2 regions of the Clavibacter sp. genome follow, and region 2 is predicted to be linked to the other one. Evidence: predicted binding sites of a transcription regulator. Region 2 holds the regulator's gene; the other holds the start of a gene.

Region 1 (14,588 bases), on a different contig from region 2:
GACGTGGCCGGTGCGCTCCCCCACCGCGCGCGCGAGGACGGTCGCCGGATCCCCGTCGCGCTCCCCCTCCCGGAGGCCCACGACGAAGCGCCGCATGCCGCCCGGCAGCGGGAAGGACTCGACCACGCCGTCCGGGTGCAGCGTGACGACGGCGTCGTCGCCCGCGTCCGTGCGGTCGGGCGCGTCGCCCATGAGGAAGCGGTCGGGCAGCGGCCGCTCGTCGACGCCGATCCCGAGGAGCCCGCGGACCGCGCCGCGCGTGCCGTCCGCGCCGATCACGAGGGACGCGGTGACCTCGACGGTCGCGCCGTCGGCGTCCCGCCCGGTCGCGCGGACGACGCCGTCCGGCAGGCCGACGGGATCCGCGTCGAGCCCCGTGAGCGTCACTCCTCGGTGCAGCGCGCCCGGCGCGAGTCCCGTCAGGCGCCTGGCGAGGATCGCCTCCGTGCGCCACTGCGGCAGCGCCGCGACGTAGGGGTGCGTCGTCGATACGCGGGCGAACGAGACGCGTCCGAGCTCCCCGCGCGGCCCCATCGCGATGCCCCGGCGGACGAGGACCGCCTCGGCGACCATCTCCTCCGCCACGCCCAGCCTGTCGAACGCGTCGAGCGACGGCGCGTGGATCCCGATGGCCCGCGACAGCCGGGCCGGCATCGGCCGCGCCTCCCACACGCGCACGTCGAGCCCGGCCTGCGCGAGGAGCGCGGCGAGGTGGATCCCCACGGGCCCGCCTCCCACGATCAGCGCGTCGACGCGTGTCATCAGCCCGAGCGCTCGACGGCGTCGGCCCGGCTCGCGGACGGATCGCGGACGACGAGCACGCGGAACGGGGCGGCGCCCTCGACGCGCCAGCCGGCGGGCACCCGGAGCGCGAGCTCCACGGGCGTCCAGCTGCGGCGGATCGAGCGGAGCCCGTCGACGTGCACGAACGACCCGCGGGCGACCAGCCGGGAGGCGGGTCCGTAGAGGGCGTAGGCGAGCCGGCCGCGCGCGATGTCGCTGTGGATCGCGCGGGGGGCGAGCGCGGCGGAGTCGGCGAGCAGGGCGTCGAACGCGGCGTCGTCGAGGTGGTGCAGCACGTGGTTGCTCGTCACCAGGTCGAACCGGCGGCCCTCGGCCACGAGCTCGGCGCTCGACGCGGGGCGGAACGCGACATCGGGATCCCGCGGCCGGGCGCCGGCGAAGGCCGTCGCGCGCGGATCCGGGTCGATGCCCGTGACGCGCAGCCGCAGCCCGTCGCGCCGGGCCCACCGCGCGAGGGCGAGCGGCACGTCACCTCCGCCCGAGCCGATGTCGAGGAGCGTCGTCCCCCGGTCGGCGGACAGCAGCGGGCGGATCCGGGAACGGTAGACCCCGCGCCACCCCGCGACCACGCGGTTGACGACCTGAAACCGCGCATAGGTGCGGTCGAGCGCCGCGGGATCGCAGTCCGGGTCGTCCATGAGCTCGGCGAGCCGGGCGTCGCGGCGGGAGAGGTCCATCAGGCGGTCCGGCGCGTCATGAGGGCCGTCTCGACCGTCAGGCCGGGACCGAACGCCATGGCGCACACCCGTCCCGCGCCGGGCCCGGATGCCGGGATCGGCGCGGGCTCCGCGACGTCCGGGCGGCCGGGCACGTCGGCCGGCGGCGTCTGGTGCAGGATCCGCCGGAGCACGAACAGCACCGTCGCGCTCGACATGTTGCCCACCTCGGCGAGCGTCGACCGGGAGGCCTCGAGCTGCGCGGGCGCGAGCACCAGCCGGTCCTCGACGCGGTCGAGGATGCTGCGGCCGCCCGGGTGGATGGCCCAGTCCTCGATCTCCGCGGGGGCGACGCCCGCGAGCGCCGGGACCTGCGCCCACAGCGGCTCGAGCGCGCCCGTGATGTGCTCGTCGATGATCTTCGGCACGTAGCTCGACAGGATCATGTCGAAGCCCTGGTCGCCGATGGTCCACGCCATGTCGTCCTCGCCCACGGGCGTGAGGACGGTCTCGAACGCGTCGAGGTCGAGCGCGGTGGATCCGGCTGGAGCCGGTCGTGCGGTCACGATCGCGGCCGCCGCGCCGTCGCCGAAGACGGACGACGCCACGATCGTGTCGGCGTCGTCCGACGAGTGCAGGTGCAGCGAGCAGAGCTCCACGCACACGACGAGCACGACGGCGTCCGGATCGGCGGCGCAGAACTGCGAGGCCATGCGCAGCGCCGGGAACGCGCCGTAGCAGCCCATGAAGCCGAGGTGGAAGCGCTGGGTCGACGCGCCGAGCCAGAGGCCGCGCACGACGGCGTAGTCGGGTCCGGGGGCGTAGAAGCCCGTGCAGGAGACGGTGACGACGTGCGTGACGTCGGACGCCTCGATCCCCGCGGCCTCCTCGACCGCCTGGCGCGCCGCGCCGAGCAGCAGGGCGGGGGCCTCGCGGATGTACGTGTCGTTGCGCGCGCCGGTGCCCGGCGTCAGGATCCGTCCGCTCGCCCGGTCGTAGAAGACGGGTCCGCCGTCGGCGTCGTCGACGGGCGCGTCGGCGCCCGCCATCCCCGGCGCGGTGCCGAGCTCGCGGATCACCGTGTGGCGCGTGCGGATCCCCGACGCGTTGAACGCCGCCGACACGAGCCGGGTGCCGAGCCGCCCGAGCTCCGGCTGGCTGCCGAAGAGGTCGCGCACGCCGTCCTGCGCGAGGACCGTCGGCGGCACCGCCGTGGCGATGGAGCGGATGGAGGCGATCAGCGTCGGCCGCCGGAGACGACGGCCGCGCCGACCGCGAGCACGACGGCGACGGCACCCGCGCCGATCGACGCGGCGACGGCCGGGTCCTTCCGGGTGAACGCGCGCGTCCGTCGGGACACGTCGTGGGCGGTGGTGCGGACGTGCGACGTGACGTCGTCGCGGATGGCGCGGGCGCGGGCCGAGGCGTCCGCCTTCAGCTCCGAGGCGCGGGCCGCCACGTCGAGCGCGGTCTCGAGCTCCCGGACGGTGCGCGCGAGCTCGTCGCGGCCGGTCTGGATGTCGCGCTTCAGCTCCTCGGGGCTCCGCTTGGGCGCAGGCGGGATGTGCGCGCCCTGGCCCTCGGGCGCCGACTCGGCGACCGTCTTGTGCTTGCGGACCTCGCGGGCGACCGTGGTCACGGCACCCAGGACGCTCACCTCGCCGCTCGGGGACTTCTTCTTGGCCATGCGCGGGCTCCTGCGCTCGTCGATCGTGCGGGTGGATCCATTCTGCTCCGTCGGGCCGCGCGCGGGCACCGACGGCGCGAGGGGCCGGCGCTGGTGCGTCGGCCCCTCGCGGGTGCCGGGCGTCGCCGCCCGGCCGGCACCTCCTAGAAGAGGGCCTTCTCCTTGAGCCAGTCGGCGGCGATGGCGGCCGGCTCGGCCTTCTCGTCGCCCTGGTTGCGGCGGTTCATCTTGGTGAGGTCCTCGGTGGTCAGCGCGGCCGACACCTTGTCGAGGATCGCCGTGACGTCGGGGTTCATCTTCGCGGTCTTGACGAGCGGCACGACGTTCTGCGCCTTGATGAGGTTCTCGGGGTCCTCGAGCGTGACGAAGCCGTTGTCGAGGATCGACGGCGTGGTCGAGTAGATGTTCGCCATGTCGACCTGGCCGTCGAGAAGCGCCTTGACGGTGTTGGGGCCGCCCTGGTCCTCGATGGTGACGAGGCTCGCGTCGATGCCGTACGTGCCCGTGAGGCCGGGGATCCCGTACTCGCGCTCGCCCAGCACCGCACCGCCGCCGACGCGGACGGTCTTGTCCTTGAGGTCGGAGAGGCTCGTCACGCCGTTGGCCGCGGAGTACTCCTTGGTGACGTTGTACGAGTCCTTGTCCTCGGCGGGCGACTCGTCGAGCACCTCGAAGCCGTCCGGCAGCGCGGCGCCGAGCGCCGCGTAGACGTCGTCGCTGGAGGTCGCCGTCGACTCGTCGTCGTACGCGGCGAGCAGGTTGCCCGTGTACTCGGGGATGAGGTCGATGGACCCCTCCTCGAGCGCCTTGAGGTAGACCTCGCGCTCGCCGATCTGCAGGTTGCGCGTGACCTTCACGTCGTTGGCCTCGAGGGCCTGCGCGTAGACCTCGGCGAGGATGACGTTCTCACCGAACGCGGCCGAGCCCACGGAGATCGTGTCGGTGGGCGCGGCGGAGGCCGAGCCGCCCGAGGTGTCGAGGGGGTCGCCGGACGAGCAGCCGGCGAGGGCCATTGCGGTGCCCAGCGCGACGGTGCCGACGAGGAGCCGGCGGGTGATGCTGTGGGTCATGTGCTGTGTTCCTTTCAGGGAGTGGTGCTGACCGCGGGCCTCGACGAGGTACGCGGTGAGTCGGGGGTGCGTCCTGCGGCGGCGACGACGCCGCGGGGGACGACGGCGCGCTGGACGATCGCGAAGACCGCGTCGACGACGAGCGCGAGCGCGGTGACGAGGATCGCCGACGCCAGGAGCAGGGGGAAGTTCCGCGTGGTCAGGCCGGTGAAGATGTCGCGGCCGAGTCCGCCCAGCCCGAGGTAGGCGCCGAGCGTCACGGTGCTGATGACCTGGAGGGTCGCCGCGCGGAAGCCGCTGATCATGAGCGGGAGCGCGAGCGGGATCTCGACGCGACCCAGGATCTGCGTCTCCGTCATCCCGACTGCGCGCGCCGCGTCGATCGCCGAGCGGTCCACGGCCTGCACGCCGGAGTACACGCCGGCCAGCAGCGGTGGGATGCCGAGGAGCGAGAACGTCAGGATCGGTCCGGTGAGGCCAATGCCGAAGAGCAGGCCGAGCAGGACAAGGACGCCGAGGGTGGGCAGCGCGCGGAGGCCGTCCGAGAACGCCACGGCCACGTTGCGGCCGCGGCCGGTGTGCCCGATGTAGAGGCCAGCGGGCACGGCGATGATGGCGGCGACGCCCATCGAGAGGGCGGTGTACCCCACGTGCTCGAGCAGGCGCGTGCCGTACCCGGTCGGACCCGCCCATCGCGAGGCGTCGAGGAGGAGGGCGAGGGCCTCGGCGAAGAGGTTCACGAAGCACTCGCATCCGTGACGAGCGCGGCACGTCGGGCCGAGCGGCTCCTCGCACGCAGGGACGGTTGGGTGGACCAGGGCATGAGGAGCCTCCCGGCCAGCAGGAGGATGAGGTCGAAGACGAGCGCGATCACGACGATGCCCACGATTCCGGTGATGATCTCCGTGTAGAACTGGCGCCGGTACCCGCTGAGGATCATGGTCCCGAGGCTCAGGATCCCCGACAGCGAACCGACCGTCACCATGCTCACGGTGCTGACGGAGACGACGCGGAGTCCGGCGAGGAGCACGGGTCCCGCGAGCGGCAGCTCGACCCGCCAGAAGCGCGCCCATCCGGCGTACCCCATGGCCGTCGCGGACTGCTTGACATCCTCAGAGACCGAGGCGAGCGCGTCCGAGGTGATGCGGATCATGAGCGCTACGGCGTACACGGTGAGGGCGACCACGACGTTGCGCGGATCGAGGATGTTGGTGCCGATGATCGCCGGCATCGCGAGCAGGAGCGCGATCGACGGGATCGTGTAGAGCGCTCCACCGACGGTGAGCAGGGCGCCACGGGTGCGCCGGTACCGGTTGGCGAGCCAGCCGAGCGGCAGCGAGATGACGAGCCCGAGGAGGACGGGCGGCGCGGCCAGCGCGACGTGCGCGACGGCCAGGTCGAGCACCGTGCCGATGTTGGCGAGGACCCAGTTCACGCGGGTCCCGCACCCTGCGCCTGGGCACCGGGGGCGTGCGCGGCCCCCGCCTCGGTCGGAGCGGATGCGGATCGGGCTGCGGAGCGCCCCTCGTCGTCGAGCACGCCCACGAGGCGGCCGTCGCGGTCGACGAGCACCTGTCCCGTGCCGGTGTCCTCGACGTGCAGCGCGCGCTTGCCCTTGTCGGCGCCCACGAAGTCGCGGACGAAGTCGTTCGCCGGGTTCGAGAGGATCTCCTGCGGCGTGCCCTGCTGGGCGATGCGGCCGCCCTTCTCGAGGATCACGACCTGGTCGCCGAGCAGGAACGCCTCGTCGATGTCGTGCGTCACGAAGACCACGGTCTTGTCGAGCTGCGTGCGCAGGCGGATGAGCTCCTGCTGGAGGTCGTCGCGCACGAGCGGGTCGACCGCGCCGAACGGCTCGTCCATGAGCAGGATGTTCGGATCCACCGCGAGGCCGCGGGCGACGCCCACGCGCTGCTGCTGGCCGCCGGAGAGCTGCGACGGGTAGCGGTCGGCCATCGACCGGTCGAGGCCCACGGTGTCCATCAGCTTCAGGGCGCCCTCGCGCGCGGTCCGCTTGTCGACGCCGGTGAGGCGCGGCACGGTCGCGATGTTGTCGACGACCTTGCGGTGCGGGAGGAGGCCGGAGTTCTGCATCACGTAGCCGATGCTGCGCCGGAGCTTCACGGCGTCCTGGCTGGCGATGTCGGTGCCGTCGATCTCGATGCGACCGGACGTCGGCTCGACCATCCGGTTGATCATGCGCATGAGGGTCGTCTTGCCGCAGCCCGAGGATCCGACGAGGACCGTCGTGGTCTGCGAGGGGACGACGAGGCTGAAGTCCTCGATCGCGAGCGTGCCGTCCGGGTACTGCTTGCGGACGTGGTGGAACTCGATCATGGGTGGCTCATTCCTCGTAGTCACTACGAATCGACACTTGCCAGGCACACTAGCGAACCACGACCGCGGCGGAACGGTCGCACCGGGCCGTCCCCTGACGCCACTTCGTAACAAATGGATGCTTCCGCGGATAGCCCCCGCATGCCGCGGGCGCGTCGGTCGGCGTCGGGTGCGTCGGCCAGGATGGAGGGCATGACGCGCATCCTCGCCCGGGCCACGACCGCCGACGACCTGGTCGGGCTGCTCGACGTGGACCACGCGGGCGACGCCGTGCCGGGGCCGTCCTGGCGCATCGTCCCCGGCCAGCGCGTTGCGGTCCTCGTCGACACGCTGCCCCGCCGCGCCGAGGGCGACACCGAGGACCAGGTGCCCGTGCGGCGCCTCGAGTCCGCCCGATGGGGCCTCGTGCCCGCGGGATCGTCCGGGCCGGACCAGGGCCCGCCGGTCGCCGAGATCCCCGCCGAGCAGCTCGCCTCCCGGCCGGAGCTCCTGCAGGCGCTCGTGTCCCGGCGCGCGGCGATCCCGGTGTCGGGCTACTACGAGCACCACGAGACCGACGACGGACTGCGCACCCCGTACCTCGTGGGCGCGGGCGACGGCACCGTGCTGCTCGCGGCGCTGTACGAGTGGTGGCGGGATCCCTCGCGCGCCAGCGACGATCCCGCCCGCTGGGTGCTGAGCTGCGCGGTCGTCACGCGGCCCTCTGCCGGGACCGTGGAGGCGCTGGCGGAGCGCATGCCCGTCGTCCTCTCCCCCGACGTCGTCGAGGAGTGGCTCGACCCCACGGCCGAGGGCTCCCCCGAGCTGCTGCGGGCCGTCGCCACCCAGGCGGAGGACGTGATCGAGGAGCTGGCGATGGACGAGGTCGGCCCCGGCATCGACCAGGGCGCGCCGGACTCGGCAGAGCTCGCCCGGCCGGTGTGACGCGCGCCCGCCGCTCCCGGCGTCTGGTTGACTGAGCCCGTGGCCCCCTCCTCGAAGAAGAAGAAGCACGCGACCCGCACGCTCCTCGAGTCACCGGCCGCCGCACCCGTGCTGCACCGGGCGGCGCGCATCGAGGACCGCATCCACGAGATCCGCGAGGGCCGTGCCCGCAAGCGGGGCCTGAAGCCCACCGTCATCCCCTACGCCGGCTACGGATCCGTGCGCTGGGTCCGCGTCCTCTGCCGCGTCCTCCTCACCGATACGAAGAGCAAGCGCGCGCTGGCCGGCGACAAGGTCGTGCGCGGCTGGCGGAGCTTCACGAGCGTCCCGCTCACGGACGTCGACGTCGTCGTCGAGATCGACGGCACCGAGCACCACGTGCGGGCCGACCGCGGCGGCGTCGTGGACCAGGTCGTCGAGGCGAGCCTGCCGAGCGGCTGGCACACGATCCGCATCCGGTCCGAGGGATCGGAGACCGTGGACGCGCCCGTCTTCATCGTGGGCGACGACGTGCGCACCGGGATCCTCAGCGACATCGACGACACCGTCATGGTCACCGCGCTCCCCCGGCCGTTCCTCGCCGCGTGGAACACCTTCGTGCTCGACGAGCACGCGCGGACGCCGACCCCCGGCATGGCCGTGCTCTACGAGCGGCTCCGCCTGCAGCACGAGGGAGCGCCCGTCCTCTACCTCTCCACGGGGGCGTGGAACGTGGCCCCGACGCTCACCCGGTTCCTGTCCCGGAACCTGTACCCGCCGGGACCGATCCTCCTCACCGACTGGGGCCCCACCGTCGACCGGTGGTTCCGCAGCGGCATGGAGCACAAGCGCAACAACCTGCAGCGCCTCGCGGCGGAGTTCCCGCACGTGAAGTGGATCCTCGCGGGCGACGACGGCCAGCACGACGAGCTGCTCTACGGCGAGTTCGCCGAGCGGCACCCCGGCAACGTCGAGGTCGTCCTCATCCGGCAGCTCTCGGCGGGCGAGGCCGTGCTCGCGGGCGGCAGGGCGAAGGCAGAGAAGCGCGCGCTCGACAGCTCGATCCCGTGGGTCTACGCGCCGGACGGGGCGAGCCTGCTCGCGCAGCTCGACGACCTCGGCCTCGCCGACGACTCGGGCACCCGGATCGGCACCTGACCCGGACGCCGACCGGCACGACGAAGGGCCCCGCGATCATCGCGGGGCCCTTCGTCGTCGTGCAGGTGGATCAGACGGCGTCGGTGAGCGCCTGGAACTCGTCGTCGGTGAGCTCGATGCCCGCCGCGGCGATGTTGTCCTCGACGTGGCCGACCGACTTGGTGCCGGGGATCGGCAGCATGACGGGCGAGCGGCGCAGGAGCCAGGCGAGCGCGAGCTGCGAGGCGCGCGCGTCGTGCTGCTTCGCGAGGGCGTCGAGCGGGCCGCCGTCCTTCGCGAGCTCGCCGGTCGCGAGCGGGAACCACGGCATGAAGGCCAGGCCCTCGGCCTCGGCGTAGTCGAGCAGCGGCTCGGCGTCGCGCTTGGCGAGGTTGAAGAGGTTCTGCACGGAGACGATCTCGGCGATCTCGCGCGCGGCCTTCACGTCGTCGACCTGCACCTCGGAGAGGCCGATGTGGCGGATCTTGCCCTCGGACTGCAGGTCCTTGAGCACGCCGATCTGGTCGGCGAGCGGCACGGCGGGGTCGATGCGGTGCAGCTGGTAGAGGTCGATGCGCTCGAGGCCGAGGTGGCGCAGGCTCAGCTCGGCCTGCTGGCGCAGGTACTCGGGGCGGCCGACGGGCTGCCAGTCGCCGGGGCCGGGGCGCGTGAGCCCGCCCTTGGTCGCGATGACGACGTCGTCGGCGTACGGGTGCAGCGCCTCCTTGAGGAGCTCCTCCGCGACGAACGGGCCGTAGGAGTCGGCGGTGTCGAAGAACGTGACGCCGAGCTCGGCGGCACGGCGGATGACGCGGACGGCCTCTTGCGGGTCCTCGGGGGCGCCCCAGACGCCCTCGCCGGTCAGCTGCATGGTGCCGTAGCCGAGCCGGACGACGGGCAGGTCGCCGCCGATGGTGAAGGTGCCGGAGGCGCCGGCTGCGCGGGTGGTGTCGGTCATGTGGACCCTCCTCGGGTGTCGATGACGAGGGAGGCGTCTGCCGCCCTCGGGACACCGGGGCCAACGCGGCGGGCGGCGGATCCATGCCCGATGCGCGCGATCCGGTCCGGACCCTCAGGCTCCGGTCGAGGGTGAGGCGGATCCGCCCGCTCCCCTCGTGGATGTCGGCGCCCGTTCCTACACTCGGATCAGGCGTTCGAACATCCGTTCGAACGCGGGAGCGCGGCCGGCGCGACGGGCGAGAGGAGCGGCACATGCGGATCGACGAGGACGTGGAGGTCGAGCTCTCGGGCGACGGCTCGCCGTTGCGCTTCACCTGGCGGGGCGTGGTCTACGGCGTCGTCAGCTCGCCCGAGCGGTGGATCGCCCGGGTCGACTGGTGGCAGCGCACGGGTCGCGCGCCCCGCGGCGCGAGCGCCCACCTGCTGGAGCTGCGGATGTGGCGCGTCGAGGCCGTGCCGCTCCCCACGGGCGCGCGCCGGGTCGACGGCTCGTTCGACCTGAGCGTCGACGCGCGCGGCCGCTGGTCGCTCGTCAACGCGTCGGACGAGGAGCTCGACATGCGCCTGTTCGCCTGACGCCGCCCGCTGGCCTCGTGCCGCCCGGGTCGCGCTGTCCCGACCGCTCGCCCGTCCCGCCGGGTCGCCCCATGTGCCCGGGCCCGGGGAATAGCCGGGGGCACGCGCGCCTTCTCCCCATCGGCGCCGCACGGCGTCCCGCACGCGGCCACCCGGGCCGCGGCGCACGGAGGGATCCCGCATGGCGGCACTCGAGTGGCTGTTCGACGCGCAGCTCCGTATCGGCGACCAGACGATCCTCTGGCGCGAGATCGTCGGCAATCTCTTCGGCCTCGCCAGCGCGCTCGGCGGCATGCGCCGGAAGGTCTGGGCGTGGCCCGTCGGCATCGTCGGCAACGTGCTCCTGTTCACCGTCTTCCTCGGCGCGGTCTTCGGCACGCCGAACCCCGTCAACCTGCTCGGACAGGCCGGCCGCCAGGTCATGTTCATCGCCGTGTCCGTCTACGGCTGGCACCGCTGGAACCAGGCCAGGCACGGCGGCGCGCCCGTCGTGCCACAGTGGGCGTCGGGCCGCGAGCGCGTCCTGCTCGTGGTCGCGCTCGTCGGCGGCACCGCGATCCTCACGCCCGTCTTCCGCGCGCTCGGCTCCTACGAGCCCGTGTGGGCCGACGCCTGGATCTTCGTCGGCTCCCTCCTCGCCACCTACGGCATGGCCAAGGGCTGGGTCGAGTTCTGGCTGATCTGGGTGGCCGTCGACCTCGTCGGCGTGCCGCTGCTCGTGAGCGCGGGCTACTACGCATCCGCCTTCATGTACGTCTTCTACGGCGCGTTCACGCTCACGGGCTTCTTCGTCTGGATGCGCGCCCGCGGCACCGGTGCGCCCGCGGTCGAGACGGCCTTCCCGGATCCGCGCGTCGTCGAGGCGCCCGCCGACCGCTGACCCGTCGCTGAGCCCGCGCGCTCGTCGGCGCGCGCTCGTCGGCGCGCGCTCAGCCCTGGCCGTTGGAGCAGGTGCTCTGCGCCGCGGTCTGGCCGGTGATGCTCGGGTCGAGCACCTCGGCGGTCGGCGTCGCGGCGGGCGCCGGGGAGCCGGTCGCCGTCCCGTCCGCGGGCGGCGCGGTGGTGGGCGCCGGGGTCGCGCCGTCGGCCGGCACGCTGCCGGACTCGTCCGTCGTCGTGCCCTCGGTGAGCGTGAAGTCCGCGTCCGAGGCGAGCAGGCCCACGAGCTGCGCCGCGGCCGCCTCGTCCGGCTGCACGCGGCCGTTGGCGAGCACCTCGCCCGGGTACTGGAGGAACGTCACGTCGTCGAGCGGGATGTCCTTGAAGGTCAGCGCGATCGACACGAGCGTGTCGAGGTCGGCGAGCGACGTCGACAGCTGCATGTTGTCGACCACGGCCCGCGCGATGCCGTAGAGCTTGGCCGGGTTGGTCAGCGTGTCCGAGCTCTTGATGGTGCGCACGAGCGCGCTCAGGAAGACCTGCTGGTTGCCGATGCGCGAGATGTCGCTGCCGTCGCCGACGCCGTAGCGGGTGCGGAGGAACTGCACGGCCTCCTTGCCCTGGAGCGGGTGGATGCCCGGATCCAGCGACAGGTCGGTCTTCGGGTCGTAGATGCCGTTGGCCACGCACACCTCCACGCCGCCGACCGCGTTGGACATCTCGACCACGCCGTTGAACTGCACGACGCCGCCGTACGGGATGTCGAGCCCGGTGAGGCCCTCGACCATGCGGACGGTGCACTCGAAGCCGCCACGGGACAGCGACTCGTTGAGCTGGGCGCGGGAGCTCGCGGCGTACTTCGTGCCGTCCGGGCCCTCGCAGGCCAGGATGGGCACGAGCATGTCGCGCGGGAAGGAGATGACCGTCGCCCGGCTGCTGTCCTCGCTGATGTGGAGCAGCATCGTGACGTCGTTGAGCGTGGCCGTGCCCACGTCCTTCGCGGCGCCGTAGCCGTCGCCCTGGCCGGCGCGGCTGTCGCTGCCGACGATGAGGATGTTCGCGCCGCCGTCGATGCCGCCGAGCGACGGGGGCATGGCCTGGCCGCCGGAGATGTCGACCGTGTTGTCGGCGACGGTGCGGGAGAGGTCCCAGGCGGCGATGCCCACGACCGACACCGTGCTCACGAGAGCGACCGCGGCGACCATGCCGACGCCCCTCATCACGGTGCGCCCGGCGCTCGGGGTGCGGAGGCGGCCGTGGCGGGCGATGCCGCGGACGCGGGCCCGATCGGCGCGGGTCCTCTGGGGGGCGTGCTGCATGGGGGATCTCTCGTCGCCGGGCGGGGAGCGCCGGGCGCGGGCACCCGGATCCTCCACAGGGTAGCCGAGGGCGGTGGAGAGTCCCCTCGGCACGCGGGCCCGATGCGCTATGCGCCCGTGCCCTCCCCGCCGCGCAGGTGGGCGTCGAGGAGGTGCTCGCTGAAGAACGTGTCGATCCGGCTCCAGGCGTCCGCCGCCGACGCGGGCTCCGGCCCCATGCCGACCGCGCGCAGCACCGGGCGGAGCGCCCGCGGCCCGGTTTCGGCGTCGTTGAGGAACGCGTGCCCGGCGGCCGGGTACTCCCGCACGTCGTGTGCGATTCCGTGCTCCGTGAGGGCGGCCTCGAGGCGGTCCGCGGATCCCGCGAGCTGCCGGTCGCGCCCGCCGTAGCTCGCGACGACGGGGCACGCGCCGTCGAGCACGCCGTCGAGGCCCTCCGGGAGCATGCCGTAGTTGACGCTCGACGCGTCGAAGCCGCGGGACGCCGCCGCGAGGGCGAACCCGCCGCCCATGCAGAAGCCGATGACGCCGACGCGGCCCGTGCAGTCGGCGCGGTCGAGGAGCAGGCGGCGCGCGGACTCGACGTCCACGAACGCGCGGCCCTCCCCCGCTGCCAGCGTGCGGAACGTGGCGACCAGGCATCGGCGTGCGCCGCCGGCGGAGAAGAGGTCGGGCATGAGCGCGAGGAAGCCGGCCTCGGCGAGGCGCTCGGCCTGACGGCGCATGACGTCGGTGACGCCGAAGGCCTCGTGCACCACCACGACCGCGGGCCACGGCCCCTCGCCGTCGGGCACCGCCAGCACGCCGTGCAACCCGGGCGACGCCCCGGGGCCGGCCGCGGGCAGGGGGATCTCGGTGAGGGTCACGGGCATGCCCTCACGCTAGGACGCGACGGGTCCGACGCCACCGCGAGGCGACGACGTCCAGCGAGCCGTCATCCGGGCGGTGCGCCGGACGGTGGGCCAGGCGGTCAGCGCCAGGCGGTCGGCCCCACGGATCCGGCGCGGTACTCGGCCATCGGCACGCGGTCGCCCTTCCAGGCGCGCATGACCGGCGCGACGATGCGCCAGCAGCGCTCGGCCACGTCGCCGCGGACGGAGAGGCGCGGGTCGCCCGCGAGGATGCCGTCGAGCACCTCGCCGTACGGCGTGAGTTCGGGCTCCGCGAACTCCGCGCGGAACGTGGCCTGGGTGAGCGTGAAGGGCTCGCCCGTGCCGTCCATCGTGACCTCGAGCGAGATGCCGTCGGGCTTGAGGTCGATGATGAGGCGGTCCGGTCGCGCGGATCCGTGGAGGCCCCGCGGCAGGTGCGCCACCGGCTTGAAGGTGACGATGATGCGCTTGGACGCCTCCTTGAGGGCCTTGCCCGAGCGCAGCCGGAACGGCACGCCCGCCCAGCGCGCGTTGGCCACGCCGAACGTGACCTCGGCGAGCGTCTCCGTCTCGTTGGCCGGATCCACCCCCTCCTCCTTGGCGTACGCGGGGATGCGCGTGCCGTCCACCGTGGCGCCCGTGTAGCGGGCCCGACGGCTGTGCGCGACGGGGTCGTTGTCCCAGACCTCGGTGGCGCGGAGGACCGAGGCGATGTTCGAACGGAGGTCGTCCGGGTCGATGCTCGCGGGCGGCTCCATCGCGAAGACCGCGAGGACCTGCAGCAGGTGGCTCTGGATCATGTCGACGAGCGCACCCGACTTGTCGTAGTAGCCGGCGCGGCCCTCGAGCGCGAGCGTCTCGTCGTAGAGGATCTCGACCTTCTCGATGTCCTTCGCGCTCCACACCGACTCGAAGAAGCGGTTGGCGAAGCGCAGCGACACGAGGTTGAGCACGGTGGAGAGGCCGAGGAAGTGGTCGGTGCGGTGGATGCGGTCCTCCGGCACGAGCTTCAGCAGCTGGCGGTTGAGCTGCGCGGCCGTGCGGCCGTTCGACCCGAACGGCTTCTCGAGCGCGAGCGTGGTGCCCTCCGGCAGGTCGAGCTTCTCCAGCTGCTGGCACACGGCGATGGAGATGGCCGGCGGCAGCGCGAAGTAGAGGGCGGGCGCGCCCTCGCAGGCCTCGAGGATGCGCTTCAGGTCGTCGAGGTCGGTGGGGTCGGCCTGGACGTACTTCGTGGACGACACGATGCTCGCGGCGCGGCGTCCCGTGGCGTCGACCGAGTCGAACGCGGTCTTGACCGTCTTCGTCCACTCCTGGGGCGTGCGTGCGCTCCGGCCGGTGCCGATGAGCTGGATCCGCCGCCCCCGATCGCTCGCCACGAGGCTGCC
Region 2 (14,588 bases):
GCCCCTCGAGGCGCGCCCGGGGATCACCCGGCGCCGTGCGCAGGGACACGACCGCGGGCTCCTCGACGACGCTCGCCTGGAGCGCCGCGGCGACGTCGGGATCCTCGGGGCTGGGGATCCACGGCAGCGACCGCGCGACGGCCCACACCGCCGGCCGGCGCAGCACGAACTCGGTGTCCGACATCGGGTCGACGACCACGAGGTCGGTCTCCTCGCTCGCGGCGGCCAGCGCCATGCGGACGGCGTCGGCCGGCACCGGACGCGCCTTCGCGTTCCACCTGCCCATCGCGGCGACGGACGTGAAGACGGGCATGACCGTGCGACCGTCGGGACCGGCGACCGTGATGATCGACAGCTCGGCGCTCTTGTCGGCCCTCAGCCCGTGCGCGCCCTCGCCCTCGTCGCCCAACCGGGCGACCAGCGGGATCAGCAGGCGCGCGTCGCGGAGGGCGTCCACGACCTCCGCCTGCCCGGCCTCGCCGCGACCGTGCCGCGCGAGCGCCTCGGCGACCGCGGGCGGCGCGGAGCCGTCGTCATCCGGGAACGGGGTCGGCTCGAACGACCGGCCCGCCCAGGGGGTCCCGGCCGAGTCGGCGTGCGGAGTGGATCCGGTCATCGCTCCCCGGCGACGTCGAGCGCCTCGCCGAGCGTGAACGCACCGGCGTAGAGGGCCTTGCCGACGATGGCGCCCTCGAGGCCGAGCGGCACGAGCTCGCGCAGCGCCTGGATGTCGTCGAGGCTCGAGACGCCGCCGGACGCGACCACGGGGCGCTCGGTGCGCTCGAGCACGTCGCGGAGCAGCTGGAGGTTCGGGCCCTGGAGCGTGCCGTCCTTGGTGACGTCGGTGACCACGTAACGAGCGCACCCGGCGTCCTCGAGGCGCTCGAGCACCTCCCAGATGTCCCCGCCGTCCTGCGTCCAGCCGCGCGCGGAGAGCGTGCGGCCGCGGACGTCGAGCCCGACCGCCACGGCCTCGCCGTGCTGCGCGATGACGCTCGCGGCCCACTCGGGGTTCTCCAGCGCCGCGGTGCCGAGGTTGATGCGCGTCGCGCCGCTCTCGAGCGCGACGTCGAGAGAGCGGTCGTCGCGGATGCCGCCGGACAGCTCGATCTGCACGCCGTCGATGGCGCGGATCACGCGGGAGATGACCGACAGGTTGTCGCCGCGGCCGAACGCGGCGTCGAGGTCCACCAGGTGGAGCCACTTGGCACCCTGCTCCGCCCAGTCGCGGGCGGCGTCGACGGGATCGCCGTAGCCGGTCTCGGTTCCGGCCGCGCCCTGCGTGAGCCGCACGGCCTGGCCGCCCGCCACGTCAACGGCGGGCAGCAGGGTCAGACGGGGGGTGCTGGTGAACTCGCTCATGGGGGCCTTCCATCGATGGGCTCGGACGTGCGGGATGCCGCGCGGGGACGGCGGGTCGGGCGGGTCAGGCGGCGCGGAGGGTGCCGAGCCAATTCGCGAGCAGCCGGATCCCCGCTGCGCCCGACTTCTCGGGGTGGAACTGCGTGGCGGTGAGCGGGCCGTTCTCGACGGCGGCGACGAACCGCTCGCCGTGCGTAGCCCACGTGACGCGGGGCGCGGGCAGCGGCGGGAGCGGGTCGATGCCCCAGGCGCGTGCGGCGTACGAGTGCACGAAGTAGAAGCGCTCCTCCTCGAGGCCGGCGAACAGCGCGGATCCCTCGGGGACCTCGACGCTGTTCCAGCCCATGTGCGGGAGCACGTCGGACTGGATCCGGTCGACCGTGCCGGGCCACTCCCCCAGGCCCGCGACGTCGACGTCGCGCTCGACCCCGCGGTCGAACATGACCTGCATTCCGACGCAGATGCCGAGGACGGGACGTCCGCCGGCGAGACGGCGGTCGACCACGCGGTCGCCTCCGGCAGCGCGCAACGCGGCCATGACGGCGGAGAACGCCCCGACACCCGGGACGAGGAGTCCGTCGGCCTCATGCGCCCGCCTGGGGTCTCCCGTCAGCTCGACGTCGGCGCCGGCCAGCTCGAGCGCCTTGACGGCGGAGTGCACGTTGCCGCTCCCGTAGTCGAGGACGACGACCGAGGGGCGCGTCACAGCGCGCCCTTCGTGGACGGGATGCCGGACACGCGCGGGTCGAGCTCCTTCGCCTGGCGGAAGGCGCGCGCGAACGACTTGAACTCCGCCTCGGCGATGTGATGCGGGTCGCGGCCGCCGAGCACGGTGACGTGGACGGTGAGCCCGGCGTGGAAGGTGATGGCCTCGAAGACGTGCCGGACCATGGATCCGGTGAAGTGACCGCCGATGAGGTGCATCTCGAACCCGGCGGGCTCGCCCGAGTGGACGAGGAACGGACGGCCGGAGATGTCGACGACCGACTGCACCAGCGCCTCGTCGAGCGGCACGAGCGCGTCGCCGAAGCGCGCGATGCCGGACTTGTCGCCGAGCGCCTCGCGGATGGCCTGACCGAGGACGATCCCGATGTCCTCCACGGTGTGGTGCACGTCGATGTGCGTGTCGCCCGTGGCGGTGACCGTGAGGTCGGTGAGCGAGTGCTTCGCGAACGCGGTGAGCATGTGGTCGTAGAACGGCACCGACGTGCTGATCTCGGAGGCACCGGTGCCGTCGAGGTCGAGCCGGAGGTCGATGCTGGACTCGCTGGTCTGCCGCGTGACGTGCGCGGTGCGCGCGAGGGTGCTCATGGCTTCTATGCTACCGATCGGTTGACCCCGGCCGCCGCGCTCCCGGCCGCCACCGGGAGCGCGACGACGGACCGCGCCGGGCGTGCGACGACGCCCGAGGATCAGTGCGCGTACTGGGCGGGGACGGCGAGCTGCTGGCCGGCCGCGACGTCCGAGGTAGGCAGCCGGTTGAGGTCGACGACCGAGGCGATGACGTCCCGCGGGTCGGCCGACGGCGCGATCTCCTCGGCGAGGTCCCACAGGGACTGGCCGCTCGAGACGGTGACGTACTCGAACGTCGTGCCCGCGGCGTCCTTCGACGCGACGGCCGCGCCGCCGTTGAGGGCGACGAGGCCGGCACCGAGCGCGAGCGGGGCTGCGACCAGTGCGGTGAGGACGAAGCGCCCTCGACGCGTGATGCGCAGGCGCGTGCGGGGCACGACGGCGGCCTCCGCGACGGCGGCGTCGGATGCGGAGGACGTGACGGCGGGGGACGTGACGGCGGGGGTGGTGGCTGCGGTGTTCATGGTGACCTCTCGTGCAAGACGGTGGGGCGTCGATGCGACGCACCCGGCGGTGCAGTGCGGTGCGGCATGCGATGCGGGTCCGGCAGCTCGCACCCGGCTCTCGGCCGGGAGAGCCGGGTGCGAAGCTGTGTTCCGAACATACATTCGAAACGAGCCCTCCGCAAGCCCTCATCGCCTCGATCCGGCCGCCGAGCCCACGACACGCTCGAACAGGTGTTTGTCCGAGGTGCGTCGACTGGATACAGTTTCGAGTGCCTGGTGTCCATTCCATCGGGCACCACCGACATCGCCCCGCGAGGGCGTCGGCCCGCCGGGTCGACCGTGCCGCGGAGGCGTCGGCGACGAGAGGCGGGCCGTGGCATGACGGACGAGCGAGCAGCGGGAGGCGGCGCGACGAGGCGTCGCAAGAGCCTCAGCGAGAAGCAGATCTCGATCCTGGAGTTCATCCAGCGCACCATCGCCGGCCAGGGCTACCCGCCGAGCATGCGCGAGATCGGCGACGCCGTCGGCCTCGCGTCGCTCTCCAGCGTCACGCACCAGCTCAACCAGCTCGAGCTCTCCGGCTACCTCCGGCGCGACCCGAACCGGCCGCGCGCCCTCGAGGTCCTCATCGACCTGCCCGGCACCGGTACCGCGGAGAGCGGCGAGCCGTCGACCCCGGTGGGCGACGCGGCCATGGTGCCCATGGTCGGACGCATCGCCGCCGGCATCCCCATCACCGCCGAGCAGATGGTCGAGGAGGTCTTCCCCCTCCCCCGCCAGCTCGTCGGCAAGGGCGACCTCTTTATGCTCCGTGTCGTGGGCGACTCCATGATCGACGCGGCCATCTGCGACGGCGACTGGGTCGTCGTCCGGCAGCAGAAGACCGCGGAGAACGGCGACATCGTCGCGGCCATGCTCGACGACGAGGCCACGGTCAAGGTGTTCCGCCAGCGCGACGGCCACACCTGGCTGCTGGCGCGCAACAGCGCGTTCGAGCCCATCCTCGGCGACTTCGCGGAGGTCGTCGGCAAGGTCGTCGCGGTCATGCGCTCCGTCTGATCCCCGCGCACGACGTACGAAAGCGGCCGGTCCCCGAGGGGATCGGCCGCTCTGCTGCGTGCGGTGTCGCGGATCAGGCCGCGGGCGCCACCGCGTACGCCTGGACCTGGGCCTGCTGCTCGGCCGTCACGAGCGCCCGCACGCGCGTGCCCTCCTCCACGTACGAGGTCTCGAGCACCTTGGCGCCGTCGTGCAGCATGGCGACGACCTCGCCGTGCTCGAACGGCACCAGGAGGTCGACCTCGATGGTCGGCTGCGGCAGCAGCTCGGCGATGCGCCGACGCAGCTCCTCGACGCCCTCGCCGGTGCGCGCGGAGACGAACACGCCCTGCGGCGCGAGGCCCCGGAGGACGACGCGGTCGTCCGCCGACGCCAGGTCGCTCTTGTTGAAGACGACGATCTCCGGGATGGCCGACGCGTTCACCTCGGCGATGACCTCGTGCACGGTCGCGAGCTGCGCTCCGGGATCCGGGTGCGACGCGTCGACGACGTGCACGAGCACGTCGGAGTCCGCGAGCTCCTCGAGCGTCGAGCGGAACGCCTCGACGAGCTGGTGCGGGAGGTTCCGCACGAAGCCGACGGTGTCGGCCAGCGTGTAGAGCTGCCCCTGGTCGGTCTCGGTCTTGCGGACGGTCGCGTCGAGGGTCGCGAAGAGCGCGTTCTCGACGAGCACGCCCGCCTTCGTCACCCGGTTGAGGAGCGACGACTTGCCGGCGTTCGTGTACCCGACGATCGCCACGGACGGCACGGAGTGCCGGTCGCGGTTCGCGCGCTTGGTGTCGCGCGCGGGCTTCATCGCCGCAATCTGCTTGCGGAGACGCGCCATGCGCGTGTTGATGCGCCGGCGGTCGAGCTCGATCTTCGTCTCACCCGGTCCGCGCGATCCCATGCCCGCGCCCGCGCCGCCCACCTGTCCACCGGCCTGGCGCGACATCGAGTCGCCCCAGCCGCGCAGACGCGGGAGGAGGTACTGGAGCTGCGCCAGCTCGACCTGCGCCTTGCCCTCACGGCTCTTGGCGTGCTGGCTGAAGATGTCGAGGATCACAGCGGTGCGGTCGATGACCTTGACCTTCACCACGTCCTCCAGCGCGCGCCGCTGGCTCGGGGCGAGCTCGGTGTCGGCGATCACCGTGTCGGCGCCGACCGCGGCCACCAGGGCCCGCAGCTCCTCGGCCTTGCCGCGGCCGAAGTAGGTGCTGGGGTCCGGCGTGGGGCGGCGCTGCAGCAGTCCGTCGAGCACGACGGCACCCGCGGTCTCCGCCAGGGCGGCGAGCTCGCGCATGCTGTTCTCGGCGTCGTCGACGGATCCCTGCGAGTACACGCCGATGAGCACGACGTTCTCGAGCCGCAGCTGCCGGTACTCGACCTCGGTGACGTCCTCGAGCTCGGTGGAGAGACCCGGGACGCGGCGGAGCGCCTGCCGATCGGCGCGCTCGCTCTGGTCGCCGTCCGACCCCTGCTCCGTGTCGGGTGCCGCGGACAGCGCCTGCGCGCCGGATCCGCGGAAGAGGGCGTATCCGGCCGAGCGGTTCTCCGCTCGGCCGAGGACGCGCGCGACGACGTCGTCCCGGTCGATGTTCTCGGTGGACGTCGTCGTCGTGTCCGCGGGCTCGTGGTCGTGCCCGTCGTGCGTTGTCATGTGCTCCCATCGTAGCGTCGGCGTCCGGTATCGTCCCGTGCATGGCCGACGCGCATTACTTCTCCTCGTCGCCGGCCGGGCCCCTGCGCACCCGCACGATCACGGTCGAGCTGGGCGGACGGATGGTCGACGTCGAGACCGCGGGCGGTGTCTTCAGCCCCGAGCACGTCGACCAGGGCACCCTGGTGCTGCTGCGCAACGTCCCCGCGCCCCCTGCCGAGGGGCATCTGCTGGACGTGGGCTGCGGCTGGGGTCCCGTGGCGCTCGATCTGGCGATCAGAGCGCCGTCGGCCACCGTGTGGGCGGTCGACGTGAACGAGCGGGCGCTCGAGCTGACGCGGGCGAACGCCCGGTCCCTCGGTCTCGACAACGTCAACGCCGTGCTCCCCGGGGATGTTCCCGAGGGCCTCTCCTTCGCGACCGTGTGGTCGAACCCGCCGATCCGCGTCGGCAAGGAGGTGCTGCACCAGATCCTGCTCGACTGGATGCCGCGGCTCGCGCCGGACGCCGACGCGTGGCTGGTCGTGCAGCGGAACCTCGGATCCGACTCGCTGCAGCGCTGGCTGGTCGACGCCCTGCCCGCGGGCCTCGAGACGACGCGCGCCGCGTCCAACAAGGGGTTCCGGGTGCTGCGGGTGCACCGCAGCGCGGACTCCTAGCCCGACCCCGCCAGCCCCACCGCGGCGAGCATGCCCGGGATCTCCCGACGTGCCAGCCGACACGACGATCGGATCAGGCCAGCGCCACGACCCCGTCGAAGACGAGCTCGGCGGGACCGGAGAGTCCGACGTGCTCGCCGTCCTCGGTCGGGAACATCCGCACGCCCAGCACGCCGCCCGGCAGCTGCACGCGCCACTGGTGCGGCGCGGCGGCGCCGGCCCAGTGCCGGATCGCCAGGGCGGCCGCCGCGGCGCCCGTGCCGCAGCTCAGCGTCTCGCCGCTCCCCCGCTCGTGCACGCGCATGGTGATGTGGCCCACACCGTCCACGATGAGCGGATCCGCGGGCACCACGAGCTCGACGTTCGCGCCCTCGGCGGGCTCGGGATCCAGCTGCGGCGCGAACGCGAGGTCGGCCTCCGCGAGCTCGTCCTCGCTCGACAGCGCGACGACCACGTGCGGGTTGCCCACGTCGATGCCGAGGCCGGGACGCGCGACCTGCAGGTCCTTGGCGCGCACGAGCGGCTCGCCGCCCGCGAGCGCCCAGCGGCCGAGGTCGACCTGGAAGCCGGATCCACTGCGCTGCACGTCGCGCACGCCGGCGCGCGTGCCGATGGGGACCGTGCGTCCCGGGGGCAGCTCGATGAGCCCGTTCTCGATGAGGAAGAGCGTGAAGACGCGGATGCCGTTGCCGCACATCTCGGCGGGGCTGCCGTCGACGTTGCGGTAGTCCATGAACCACTCGGCGTCCGGGTCCTCGTCGAGAGCGGCACGGCCCTCGGGGATGCGGCTCGAGAGCACCGCGCGGATCGTCCCGTCGGCGCCGATGCCGAAGTGGCGGTCGCAGAGCGCCTGGACCTGCGTGTCGGTCAGGTCGATCTCGCCCGCGGGATCCGCGAACAGCACGAAGTCGTTGCCCGTGCCCTGGCCCTTGGTGAACTGCAGGTCTGCCATCCCGCCAGCCTACGGGCGCGCCGCCGGGAGGGCGTCGAGCGCGTGCTCGAGCAGGCGGTCGTCGCGCGCGTCGAGCCGCACGGCGTCGGCGTAGCGGCCGAACCACGACACCTGCCGGCGCGCGTAGCGACGGGTGAGCGCGCGCGTCTCCTCCATCGCCTCCTCCTCGCTGAGCTCCCCTGCGAGCTGCCGTGCCGCCTGCGCGTAGCCGATGGCGCGGGAGGCGGTCACCCCGTCGGCCAGCCCGGCGGACAGCAGCCCGGCGACCTCGTCGACGAGGCCGTCACGCCACATGCCGGACACGCGGGCGTCGAGCCGCGGCACGAGCTCCTCGCGCGGCAGCGTGAGCGCCAGGATCCGCGCGGGATGCCACGGGCGAGGCTCGGCGGTTGCGCGCTCCGGCTGCGGACCGGTGATCTCGACGACCTCGAGCGCCCGCACGAGGCGCCGCCCGTTGTGCGCGCCGATCCGCTGGGCCGCCACCGGGTCGAGCTCGCGGAGGCGCCGGTGGATCATGCCCGGCCCGGTCGCCTCGAGCTCCCGCTCCAGGCGCTGCCGGATCTCGGGGTCGGTCCCCGGGAAGTCGTAGTCGAAGAGCACCGACGAGACGTAGAGGCCGGAGCCACCCACGAGGATCGGGACGGCCCCGCGCTCGAGGATGCCGCCGATCGCCCTCCGCGCCTCCTCCTGGTACGCGGCGACCGTGGCCTCCGCGGTCACGTCGAGGACGTCGAGCATGTGGTGCGGCACGCCGCGCCGTCCGACCTCGGGCAGCTTGGCCGTGCCGATGTCCATCCCCCGGTAGAGCTGCATGGCGTCGGCGTTGACGATCTCCGCGGCGCGGCCCTCCGCCCGCAGCCGCTCCGCGATGTCGAGGGACAGCGCGGACTTGCCGGTGCCGGTGGCGCCGACGACCGCGACGATCGGGGTCACGCGCGGTGTCGCGGGTGCGCGGACCCGTCGCCCACGGGCGCGGACGTCGAAGCTGTCGTCGGCACGCGGAGCGTCGGCAGTCCGAGCGACACGCGCGGCGCAGCGCCAGCGCTCGCGCCCGTCGCCGGAGTCGGCACGCCGCAGGAGTCGGCCTGTGCCCGCTCCCATGCGTCGCCTGCGCGGGTGCGGCGGATGCGCAGCGGGGCGCCGTCCACCGAGTCCGCGATGAGGTGGAACGGCGCCGCACGGGTGACCTCGACGTCGACCGCGTCGCCGGGCCGCGGCTCGGCGCTGCCCTCGGGCACGTCGAGGTGCACGAGGCGGCCGTCCTGGGCGCGTCCGGTGACGCGGCGCGTGTCGCCGTCCTTGCGTCCCTCGTGCGCGCTCACGAGGACCTCGACCGTGCGGCCGACCACGCGCTGGTTCTCCTCGTGGCTGATGCGCTCCTGCAGAGCGGTGAGGCGCCCGTACCGCTCCTTCACGACGTCGGCGGGCACCTGCTCCTCCATCGTCGCCGCGGGGGTGCCCGGGCGGATGGAGTACTGGAACGTGAACGCGGAGGAGAAGCGGGCCGCCTCGACGACGCGGAGGGTCTCCTGGAAGTCCTCCTCCGTCTCCCCCGGGAAGCCGACGATGATGTCGGTCGTGATCGCCGCGTCCGGGACGCGCGTACGCACCCGGTCGAGGATCCCGAGGAACCGCTCGGACCGGTAGGAGCGGCGCATGGCCTTGAGGATCCGGTCGGACCCGGACTGCAGCGGCATGTGCAGCTGCGGCATGACCGCCGGCGTCTCGGCCATCGCGTCGATCACGTCGTCGGTGAAGGCGGCGGGGTGGGGGCTCGTGAAGCGGATGCGCTCCAGCCCCTCGATGGCGCCCGCGGCCCGCAGCAGCTTGCCGAACGCCTGCCGGTCGCCGAACTCGACGCCGTAGGAGTTGACGTTCTGGCCGAGCAGCGTGACCTCCACCGCGCCGTCGTCGACGAGCGCCTGGATCTCGGCGAGGATGTCGCCCGGTCGGCGGTCCTTCTCCTTGCCGCGGAGGGCGGGCACGATGCAGAACGTGCACGTGTTGTTGCACCCCACCGAGATGGACACCCACCCGCTCGCGATCTCGTCGCGCTTGGTGGGAAGCGTGGAGGGGAACGTCTCGAGGCTCTCCAGGATCTCCAGCTGCGCCTCGCCGTTATGTCGTGCGCGCTCGAGCAGGGTCGGCAGGGCGCCCATGTTGTGGGTGCCGAAGACGACATCCACCCACGGAGCCTTCTCGAGGACGGTCGCCCGGTCCTTCTGCGCGAGGCAGCCGCCCACCGCGATCTGCATGCCCTCGTGCCGGCGCTTGACACCGGCGAGGTGACCGAGGTTCCCGTAGAGCTTGTTGTCCGCGTTCTCGCGGACGGCGCACGTGTTGATGACGACGATGTCGGCCTCGGCGCCCTCGGCCGACACATAGCCGGCGGCCTCGAGCGAGCCGGTGAGCCGCTCCGAGTCGTGGACGTTCATCTGGCAGCCGTAGGTGCGGACCTCGTACGTCCGGGGCCGGTCGACGGAGGACGGGGCGGCGCGGACGTGCTCGGCGACGGTGCTCATGATGACTCGATCCTACGTGCGGAGCCGTCCGACACCGCCCGTGGGGAGGGTCAGCGGAACCGCACGCGGGACGAGCCGCGTCGCGTGGCGAGCGCTGCCTTCGCGGCGTCGCGCACGACGCCACCCCCGTAGCCGCGACGCATGAGGAACGAGGTCAGGCGCCGCTCGGCCGTCTCGTCGTCGTAGGAGGAGAGCTGCCCGACGCGCTTCATCGCGACCTCGGTGGCACGCGCGAGCTCATCGTCCGGCTGCTCCGCCATGGCCTCCTCGATGACCAGGGGATCGAGCTTGCGTCGGCGCATCTCCATCTCGACCGAGCGCCGACCGAGGCCCTTGCGGTCGAGGTGCGTGTGCAGGATCTGCTCCGCGAGCGCGGCCTCGTCGATGTACTGCAGGGACACGTACCTGGCGAGCGTCTCCTCCGCGATGTCCGGATCGATCTCCGCGCCGTCGAGCACCTCACGCGCCTCGGCGAGAGAGAGCCCGCGACCGCGCAGGCGGTTGGCGAGGACGTTGTCCGCCCGCCGCCGCTGGCGCTCGGGCGTGCGTTCCGCTGCGCGCTCCTCCTCGGCCTCCGCCTCGCGGCGCTCGTCCTCGACGCGGTCCTCCTCGAGCCGGAGCATGTCCTGCCGGTACGCCTCGTCCTGCTCGGCCTTGGCGCGCGCACGCTCGGCACGCTCCTGCTCGGCACGCCACGCGGCGGGGGTCGGGTCGTCCGCAGGCCCATCCTCGGCCGGAGGCACCTCCGGGAACGCGCCGACCGCGTCACCGCTGCCTCGTGCCGCCTGCGCCTCGGCCTCCGCGAGGACGCGCCGCGCCTCCGCGATGCGCTCCTGGGCGGCGAGGGCGCGACCGGCCTCCGACGCGTCGACGGCCGCGCCGATCGTCACGATGCCGTCGACCTCCGTGACCGAGCGTCCCCGTGACGGATGCGTCGGCTCGACGTGCGGCGCGGGTGGCTCGTCCACGGGCGGCGTGGACGCCACGAGCGGTCGGGCGGCCGCTCGACGCGAACGCCGGTCGGCGAGCGACGCGACGGGCGCGATCTCATCGGGCCCGGGGCCCGTGCCCTGCTCGCCCTCGGAGGGGAATCTGACCATGGTGCTTCCGTCCTCAGGAGGCCCGGACGTGCGTCACGCGGAGCGAGACGGCACTGTCGGGCCGGTGTCGTGCGGGGGCGGGGTGCGTCGTGGGACGCACCCCGCCGAGGGAGCGCCGGGTCAGGCGCTCTTGCGTGCGGACGCCTTGGGCGCCACGGCCACGACGGGAGCCGGCGCGGCGTCGGCCGCGGCAGCTGCGTCGGCGTTCGGGTCCTTCACGAGGCCGAGCTTGACCTTAATCTTCTGCTCGATCTCCGCCGCGATCTCCGGGTTGTTCAGGAGGTGCTTGCGCGAATTCTCCTTGCCCTGGCCCAGCTGGTCGCCATCGTACGTGTACCAGGCGCCCGACTTGCGGACGATCTCGTGCTCGACGCCGAAGTCGATGAGGCTGCCCTCGCGGGAGATGCCCGTGCCGTAGAGGATGTCGAACTCCGCCTGCTTGAAGGGCGGCGCCATCTTGTTCTTGACGACCTTGACGCGGGTGCGGTTGCCGACCGCGTCGGTGCCGTCCTTGAGGGTCTCGATGCGGCGGATGTCGAGGCGGACCGACGCGTAGAACTTGAGCGCCTTGCCGCCCGCGGTGGTCTCGGGGCTGCCGAAGAACACGCCGATCTTCTCGCGGAGCTGGTTGATGAAGATCATGGTGGTCTGCGTCTGGTTGAGCCCACCGGTGAGCTTGCGGAGCGCCTGCGACATGAGGCGCGCCTGGAGGCCCACGTGCGAGTCGCCCATCTCGCCCTCGATCTCGGCACGCGGCACGAGCGCCGCGACGGAGTCGATGACGACGAGGTCGATGGAGCCGGAGCGCACGAGCATGTCGGCGATCTCCAGCGCCTGCTCACCCGTGTCCGGCTGGGAGACGAGGAGCGCGTCGATGTCGACGCCGAGCTTCTTCGCGTACTCCGGGTCGAGCGCGTGCTCCGCGTCGATGAACGCCGCGATGCCGCCGGCGCGCTGCGCGTTGGCGATGGCGTGCAGCGTGAGCGTGGTCTTTCCCGAGGACTCCGGGCCGTAGATCTCGACGATGCGTCCGCGCGGGAGCCCACCGATGCCGAGCGCCACGTCCAGCGCGACGGAGCCGGTGGGGATGACGGCGACAGGCGCACGCTCGTCGCTGCCCAGTCGCATGACCGAGCCCTTGCCGAACTGCCGGTCGATCTGTGCGAGCGCGGTCTCGAGTGACTTCTCGCGGTCTGCCGATGATGCCATGGGGTGCTCCTCGTGTCGAAGGTGGGTTGCCTGCAGGCTGTCGCTCCGCTCCCGCTGGCCGCGGGGTCCGGTGCCGACAAGGCGACGGGTGATCTCCGCGAGGTGCACGTTATGCGGCGCCGCCGACATCGCTGCCGGAGGGGCCGGACCTGTGCAGTCCGCGCTTCGAATCGCTCCTGTGGGGAGACTACGCGCGTTCGAAGGAATATTCGAACGGCGCGCCGCGCGTCGGGGGCGGATCCGGTGCGATCAGGGGGCGGGAGGCGTCAGGCCCGCGGCTCGGGCACCCCTGCGCCGTTCCAGCGCGAGCGCGGCACGTCCTGCGCACGGCAGAGGGCGAGCCACACCTCACGGGCGGGCGTCCCGTCCTTCAGCGCCTGCGCGCTCGTGCGGCCGCCGAGCTCGCCGAGCACGAGATCAGAGACGAGCACCGGCCCGTAGCCGGAGCCGAACTCGTCGGAGACGGCCCGCTGGAACTCGCTCAGTCGCATGCCGACCACGCTACCCGCTGCCGTCTCGACGACGACGCCCCGCCCGTCGCGAGGACGGGCGGGGCGGGAGGTCGTGAGGAGGGGATCAGCGCGCGACGAGATCGCTGTCGAAACCGGCGACGAGGTCGTCGGGGATGGTGTCCGGGATGGGGTTGAGGCCCTCGATGACGGCGAGGCGATCGCCCACCTCGCGCATGATGACGGAGATGGGGGTGTCGAGTGCGTCGGCGACGGATGCGAGGATCTCGCTCGACGCCTCCTTCTGTCCCCGCTCGACCTCGCTGAGGTAGCCGAGCGCGACGCTGGCCTTGCTGGCCACCTGGCGGAGCGTGCGCCCCTTCTGCAGGCGGAAGTCCCGAAGGACGTCGCCGATCTCCTGACGGACTAGTACCACGGGAGCCTCCTCGTTGCGCCTGGTGCCTGATCGAACCGGAGGTCCGGGGCTGATGGGTGAGCATCTGGCCGAGGACTCAGGCTAAGCAGGGGCACTGGGCATTGCTTGTGAACGTGATTACGACAACGCGGGAGCCGCATCAGTTGTTCCCGCCAGATCCCAGCGCGTCCACGAGGGTCGCGAGGGCCGCGCGGACGACGCCCGCGCGGACCGCCTGGCGGTCGCCGTCGAGGTGGAGCGCGATGGCGCGCGAGTCGCCGTCGATGGAGAGGCCGACGAAGGCGGTGCCCGGGGGCTGGCCGTCCTGGGGATCAGGTCCCGCGGCGCCGGTCGTGGACACGCCGACGTCGGCGGGGCGTCCGTCGATCGCACACGTCTGGCGCACGCCGCGGGCCATCTGCCGGGCCACGTCCGGGTGGACCGCGCCGTGGACCGCGAGGATCGACGAGTCGACCCCGAGGATCGTGCGCTTGAGGGCCGTGTCGTAGGAGACGATGCCGCCGAGGAGCGCGCGCGAGGCCCCCGGGACGCCGACGAGGGCGGCGGTGAGGAGGCCGCCCGTCAGCGACTCCGCGACGGCGATGCGACGGCCGCTCGCCACGAGGGCGGCGATGACGCGCTCGGCGAGCTGCTCGTCGGTCAGGTCATCGGGCGAGCTCATGAGGCGCGCTCCGCCCGCAGCGCCTGGCGCATGTAGTCGAGGCCGGAGAGGACCGTGAGGACGAACGCGATCGACATGAGCACCGTGTTCACGACGTGCATGCCGTCCCCGACGACATCCCAGAGCGGCAGCAGCGCGACGCTGATCGCCACGGCCTGCGCGACCGTCTTCAGCTTGCCGCCGCGCGACGCCGCGACGACGCGATCGCGGAGCACGGCGAAGCGGTACGCCGTGATCCCGAGCTCGCGCACGAGGATCACGATGGTCACCCACCAGGGCAACTCGCCGAGCACCGAGAGCATCACGAGCGCGGCACCCGTGAGCACCTTGTCGGCGATGGGGTCGAGCAGCTTGCCGAGGTCGGTCACGAGGTTGCGGCTGCGGGCGATGTGCCCGTCGACCCCGTCGGTCGCGATCGCGAGGATGAAGAGCGTGGCCGCCGCGTAGCGGAGCGGGCCGTCGGCACCGTCGTCGGCCGCGAGCAGGACGACGAAGACGGGGGCCAGCAGGATCCGGACGATCGTGAGGACGTTGGCGACGTTCCACGGGCTCGCCGGCGAGTCGCCCGCGCGCCACACGCGCGGTGCCCCGGTGCCCGGCACGCTCGATGCGCTCCGATCGGCCACGGGTCAGTCCCTCCCCGTGAGGCCCCAGGCGTCGTCGTCGCCCTCGGCCTCCACCTGCTCGTACGCGTCCAGGTCCTTGTGCAGCGGATCCGACGGGTAGCGGTTCCCGTCGTCC

What was found. The regulator LexA, encoded in region 2, represses DNA repair genes until DNA is damaged. The targets are predictions, from matches to a motif close to TCGAACANNTGTTCGA.
Region 1: a site for LexA is predicted at 9,749-9,764, ahead of HDR73_RS04865 (DUF6504 family protein). Genes of this name have one in related genera too.

What each region holds. Positions count from the first base shown of each region.
Region 1 is NZ_JAAVCB010000039.1:8,727-23,314, reverse strand. Features, by position in the region: gene HDR73_RS04920 (FAD-dependent oxidoreductase) at 1-762, opposite strand, end outside; gene HDR73_RS04915 (class I SAM-dependent methyltransferase) at 762-1,481, opposite strand; gene HDR73_RS04910 (type III polyketide synthase) at 1,481-2,701, opposite strand; gene HDR73_RS04905 (DUF3618 domain-containing protein) at 2,698-3,147, opposite strand; gene HDR73_RS04900 (ABC transporter substrate-binding protein) at 3,291-4,217, opposite strand; gene HDR73_RS04895 (ABC transporter permease) at 4,232-4,957, opposite strand; gene HDR73_RS04890 (ABC transporter permease) at 4,954-5,652, opposite strand; gene HDR73_RS04885 (ABC transporter ATP-binding protein) at 5,649-6,554, opposite strand; gene HDR73_RS04880 (SOS response-associated peptidase) at 6,747-7,478, shown strand; gene HDR73_RS04875 (App1 family protein phosphatidate phosphatase) at 7,518-8,615, shown strand; gene HDR73_RS04870 (aldo/keto reductase) at 8,686-9,552, opposite strand; gene HDR73_RS04865 (DUF6504 family protein) at 9,807-10,130, shown strand; gene pnuC (nicotinamide riboside transporter PnuC) at 10,312-11,010, shown strand; gene HDR73_RS04855 (LCP family protein) at 11,060-12,328, opposite strand; gene HDR73_RS04850 (dienelactone hydrolase family protein) at 12,436-13,200, opposite strand; gene HDR73_RS04845 (glucose-6-phosphate dehydrogenase) at 13,299-14,588, opposite strand, start outside.
Region 2 is NZ_JAAVCB010000126.1:14,191-28,778, reverse strand. Features, by position in the region: gene HDR73_RS13995 (SseB family protein) at 1-616, opposite strand, end outside; gene priA (bifunctional 1-(5-phosphoribosyl)-5-((5-phosphoribosylamino)methylideneamino)imidazole-4-carboxamide isomerase/phosphoribosylanthranilate isomerase PriA) at 613-1,362, opposite strand; gene hisH (imidazole glycerol phosphate synthase subunit HisH) at 1,427-2,068, opposite strand; gene hisB (imidazoleglycerol-phosphate dehydratase HisB) at 2,065-2,673, opposite strand; gene HDR73_RS13975 (hypothetical protein) at 2,775-3,179, opposite strand; gene lexA (transcriptional repressor LexA) at 3,540-4,220, shown strand; gene hflX (GTPase HflX) at 4,294-5,859, opposite strand; gene HDR73_RS13960 (class I SAM-dependent methyltransferase) at 5,901-6,518, shown strand; gene dapF (diaminopimelate epimerase) at 6,592-7,470, opposite strand; gene miaA (tRNA (adenosine(37)-N6)-dimethylallyltransferase MiaA) at 7,480-8,403, opposite strand; gene miaB (tRNA (N6-isopentenyl adenosine(37)-C2)-methylthiotransferase MiaB) at 8,400-9,992, opposite strand; gene HDR73_RS13940 (regulatory protein RecX) at 10,043-11,092, opposite strand; gene recA (recombinase RecA) at 11,213-12,301, opposite strand; gene HDR73_RS13930 (DUF3046 domain-containing protein) at 12,568-12,792, opposite strand; gene HDR73_RS13925 (helix-turn-helix domain-containing protein) at 12,878-13,186, opposite strand; gene HDR73_RS13920 (CinA family protein) at 13,326-13,847, opposite strand; gene pgsA (CDP-diacylglycerol--glycerol-3-phosphate 3-phosphatidyltransferase) at 13,844-14,473, opposite strand; gene HDR73_RS13910 (FtsK/SpoIIIE family DNA translocase) at 14,477-14,588, opposite strand, start outside.